2 regions of the Microbacterium sp. NPDC096154 genome follow, and region 2 is predicted to be linked to the other one. Evidence: predicted binding sites of a transcription regulator. Region 2 holds the regulator's gene; the other holds the start of a gene.
What was found. Region 2 encodes HrcA, which represses chaperone genes, less so after heat shock. Its sites were predicted from a motif close to TTNGCACTCGNNNNNNNCGAGTGCNAA; they were not measured.

Region 1 (2,462 bases), on a different contig from region 2:
CCAGGCGGTCAGCATGGCGTCGTGACGCGGCGAACCCGGCGTCGTGCCGCCATCCCGGATCCACATCTCGGCGTACTGGATCGGGTTCAGCTGCTCACGCTCGACCACCCACGCCTCGAGAGGCACGGGGGAGGCGTCGACCCACGCGCGCACCCGCTCGAGGCCATCGACGCCGTCGCGCGACTCCCAGTTGCCGAGCAGCTGCGCGACTCCGCCCGGCACCAGGTGGGCCCCGACGCCACGCACCACCTGCTCGACGAGCGCGTCGCCCACCAGCCCGCCGTCGCGGTATTCGTAGCCGGGCACGCCGGTGACCCGCGGAGTGATCACGAACGGCGGGTTGGTCACGATCCGGTCGAACGTCTCCCCGGCCACGGGCTCGAACAGGCTGCCGTGGCGGGTCTCGACGTGCTCGTCGTGGTTGAGCAGCGCGTTCAGGCGGGCGAACGCCAGCGCTCGCTCCGACAGGTCGGTGGCGACGACGGACGTCGCGTATCGGCGCGCGCGCAGAGCCTGGATGCCGCATCCGGTGCCGAGGTCCAGCACTCGACCGGCGGGGGTCGGAAGCTGCAGCCCGGCGAGCGTGAGCGAGGCGCCGCCCACGCCGAGAACGTGGTCCTCCGCGAGGGCGCCGCCGCCGAGCGCCAGTTCGTCGAGGTCGCTGGCGAACCACCACTCGCCCGCCCCGTCGGTGTCGAGGTACGACTGCGGGCGGATGATCGCCCGCGGCTCGACGATGTCATCACGAAGCGCAGCCAGGCCCAGGGCCCGCAGACCCGTGGCGCCGAGCCGCGGCAGGGCTGCGTCCACGGCGGCGAGCGGCTGGGCGACCCCGAGCACGAGCAGGCGGCCCAGCGTCGCCAGGGCATCGGACCGGTCGCCGAGCCCCCGCAGCGCCGGCACGCGCAGCCCCCGGCCGATCGCGTCGTCGGCCTCGACCCCCCACGCGGCGCGCAGTGCCTCGGAACGGAAGCGCGCGGCCTGCAGGTCAGCGGCCAGCACCGCGCAGAGGTCGGGATCGGGGTTCGGGGTCACGGCACCATTCAACCCCGAACCCCTGTCCCGGTTGTGGCCCATCCGCGCCGGCGCGTGTCCCACTCCTGGCCCTTGTCGAGGGCTCTTTCCGGCGTGAAGTGGGACACGGCCCCGGCATCCGCGGGCACTGGCGCACACATCGATCCACCTCCTCACCGGGGCTTTCAGCCGATTCTTAGGATTCTTCGAGCACAGACTCTGGCACTCTCACCACGAGAGTGCTAAATCATGTATCGAGTCCTCATGACTCAGGTCTGAACCGCCACGAACAGACAGGAGGAGGATCACGATGGCGATGTTCTTCGACCCGTTCCACGAGTTCGACCGCATGGCCGAGCAGCTCTTCGACCGGCAGGGCCCCCGGGTGATGCCCATGGACCTCTACCGCGACGGTGACCACTACGTGCTGAGCGCCGACCTGCCCGGCATCGACCCGGGCAGCGTCGACATCGACGTGGACGGCCAGCTGCTCACCATCCGTGCCGAGCGCACCGCCCGCAGCGGAGAGGGCGTGAAGTGGATCACGCGCGAGCGCCCGACGGGGTCGTACCTGCGTCAGCTCAACCTGGGGCAGGGCATCGACACCGCCGCCATCTCGGCGACCTACGACAACGGCGTGCTGAGCGTGCTCATCCCGATCAGCGAGAGGGCAAAGCCCCGCAAGGTCGAGGTGCAGCGCTCGGTCGCCGGAGCGCAGGACGTCACTCCCGAGCTCACGGCGTGACCCCCGCACCCCAGGGGACCCGGATCATCCGGGTCCCCTTTCGCATGCCGGGAGATACGGCGCCGGATGTCTGGCTCCCGGCCGCGGTGTGGTCCACCTGCACGCCACCCACGTGCCGCCGACAGCCCGGCCGGAACGCCCGTGACGGCGCGAGGTTTTGCGCTGCACCTCGGCGGAGGCGCACGTCACGCGTCGCGACGAGCCCCCTCCGACGGCTCGATGGTGAAGCAGTGCGGCGCCGTGTAGCCGCGCGCGGCGAAGGCGCGGGCCGCCTCGTGGGCCACCACGTCGACCGCCTCGACCTCCACCAGAGCCACGGCCGAGCCGCCGAAGCCGCCGCCGGTCATGCGGGCGCCGAGCGCCCCCGCCTCGAGCGCGGTCTCCACGGCCAGGTCGAGCTCGGGCACCGAGATCTCGAAGTCGTCGCGCATGGAGGCATGCGAGGCGACCAGCAGCTCGCCGATGGCACGAGGGCCGGATGCGCTCAGCACCCCGACCGTGTCGAGCACGCGCTGGTTCTCGGTGACGATGTGCCGCACGCGGCGGAAGGTGACGTCGTCCAGGATGTCGCGCGCGCGATCCAGGTCGGCCGCCGCCACGTCGCGCAGGGCAGGGACACCGAGGGCGGCAGCGCCCCGCTCGCAGGCGGCACGACGGTCCCCGTACCCGCCCGTCGCGTGCGCGTGCTTGACCCGCGTGTCGA
Region 2 (2,462 bases):
CGTGCCGTAGCCCTGGCACACGCCGCACGGCTGCTGGGTCACGACGTTGCCCAGCAGGCTGCGCACCTGGCGCTGCACGAAGCCGGCGCCGCCGCAGACCTCGCAGCGCTCGGGGCTGGTACCGGGCTGGCAGCACGATCCCTGGCACGTCTCGCACAGCACGGCGGTGTCGACCTCGATGTCGCGGTGCGCTCCGAACACGACGTCGCCCAGCTCAAGCGACACCCGCACGAGGGCATCCTGTCCGCGCTCGCGACGCGATCGCGGGCGACCCGCACGGGCACCGCCGGCGCTGGCCCCGAAGAACGTCTCGAAGATGTCGCTGAAGCCGCCGAAGCCGCCCGCGCCGCCGAACGGGCTCTCATCGCCGCCCATGTCGTAGCGGCGACGCTTCTCGTCGTCGCTCAGCACCTCATACGCGTGCGTGACGAGCTTGAACTGCTCGGCCGCGTCGTCGCTGGGGTTGACGTCGGGATGCAGCTGACGGGCCAGCTTGCGATACGCCTTCTTGATCTCGTCGGTCGTCGCCTCACGCGACACCCCGAGCACCTCGTAGTGGTCAGCCACACTCGCCTCTCAGTGGAGCGCCCGGGGCCGTCGCCCCGAGCGCATCCGGATGTTCGATCGCTCTCCGCCTAGCGGCGGTTCTCGTCCTCGTCCAGCAACCGGCTCAGATACCGCGCCACGGCGCGGGCTGCCGAGAGGTTGCTGGGGTAGTCCATGCGCGTCGGCCCCATCAGGCCGATGCGCGCGCGGCCGATGGCCGCGTCGTAGTCGCTCGCGATGATCGACGCCTCCGTCAGGCCGAACGCCTCGTTCTCGCGTCCGATGCTGGCCGACAAGCCTTGATCGTCGGCCGCCATCTCCGACATCAGCCGCAGCAGCGTGACCTGCTCCTCGATCGCCTCGAGAAGCGGATGGATGCTGCCGCGGAAGTCGTGCTCCCGCTTGGCGAGCGTCGCGGCACCGGCCATGACCAGGCGATCCTGCCGGAACTCGTCGAGCTCTTCGCCCACGACGGCCGCCAGGGCGAGCAGGGCGTCGTCGATCCGGGCGCGCTCGGCGGGGGCCGACGCGTGCAGCGCCTCGATCCGCTCCGACCCCGATCGCACCGAGCGTCCGGTCACGAGCGCCGCCAGCTGGGCCCGCAGCACAGGCACGTCGTCCTCCTCGACGCCCTGCGGCACGGCGGTGAGCCGCTGGGAGACCCGCCCCGTGTCGGTCACGATGATCACCAGCATCCGGATGTGGTCGAGCCGGACGAGCTCGACATGGGTCACGTTCGCCGAGGCGAACGACGGGTACTGCACCAGCGCGACCTGCCCGGTGAGCTGCGTCAGCAGGCGAACGGTGCGCGCGAGCAGGTCATCGAGATCCGCCGGGTCGGCCAGGAAGGTCGAGATCGCGGAGCGCTGCGCCGGCGACAGGGGGCGCAGCTCCGCCAGATGATCGACGAACACGCGGTAGCCCTTGTCGGTGGGAACGCGTCCCGACGACGTGTGGGGCGCCGTGATGAGCTCCTCATCCTCCAGCAGCGCCATGTCGTTGCGGATCGTCGCGGCCGACACCCCGAAGGCGTGCCGTTCGACGATCGACTTGCTGCCCACCGGCTCGTGGGTGTCGACGTAGTCCTGCACGATCGCGCGGAGGACCTTGAGTCCACGTTCCGTGACCATCCGCACACCTCCGTCAGAAATCCGCACCGCCTGGCACTCGTATCCGCTGAGTGCCAATTCTAGCGGCGATCGGGGCGGATATCGCCCAGCTCGCCGCGCTCTCCGCGCTCTCCGCGCGCCGCGTGCGCCGCCCGGTCACTCTGTGAGGGCCCGCACCACCGCGTCCGCCAGGAGGCGACCCTTCAGCGTGAGCACCACGCGCCCGCGCACGGCCGCGGCACCCTCGACCATGCCGTCGGCGACGAGCCCGGCGACCGCCCGACGCGCGCCGGAGGGCAGCGCGTCGACAGACAGTCCCTCCCGGATGCGGCTCTCCAGCAGCACGCGCTCCAGGCCGCGCGCCTCGGCATCGGGGGTCTCGCGGCCCGCTGCAGGCGACGTGCCCAGGGCGAGGCGCTGCGCGTACGCCGCGGGGTGCTTCACGTTCCACCAGCGCAGGCCGCCGACGTGACTGTGCGCGCCGGGACCGAAGCCCCACCAGTCCGACCCGCGCCAGTACGCGAGGTTGTGACGCGAGCGGTGCTCGTCGCCCCGGGCCCAGTTGCTGACCTCGTACCAGTCGAAGCCGGCGGCGGCGAGCGTGGCGTCGGCCAGCTCGTACATGTCGGCCTGCAGGTCGTCGTCCGGAGCGGGCACCTCACCGCGCTTGATCTGTCGGGCGAGCTTCGTGCCGTCCTCGATGATCAGCGCGTAGGCCGACAGGTGGTCGGGCCGCAGCGCGAGCGCGGCGTCGAGCGACGCCTCCCAGTCGGCCAGCGTCTCCCCCGGCGCTCCGTAGATCAGGTC

Region 1: ABTW64_RS06990 (Hsp20/alpha crystallin family protein) is a predicted target of HrcA. The motif match lies at 1,234-1,260, and genes of this name have one in related genera.

What each region holds. Positions count from the first base shown of each region.
Region 1 is NZ_JBEOSM010000004.1:88,972-91,433, forward strand. Features, by position in the region: gene ABTW64_RS06985 (DUF7059 domain-containing protein) at 1-1,077, opposite strand, end outside; gene ABTW64_RS06990 (Hsp20/alpha crystallin family protein) at 1,325-1,759, shown strand; gene galK (galactokinase) at 1,945-2,462, opposite strand, start outside.
Region 2 is NZ_JBEOSM010000001.1:229,953-232,414, forward strand. Features, by position in the region: gene dnaJ (molecular chaperone DnaJ) at 1-567, opposite strand, end outside; gene hrcA (heat-inducible transcriptional repressor HrcA) at 636-1,676, opposite strand; gene hemW (radical SAM family heme chaperone HemW) at 1,812-2,462, opposite strand, start outside.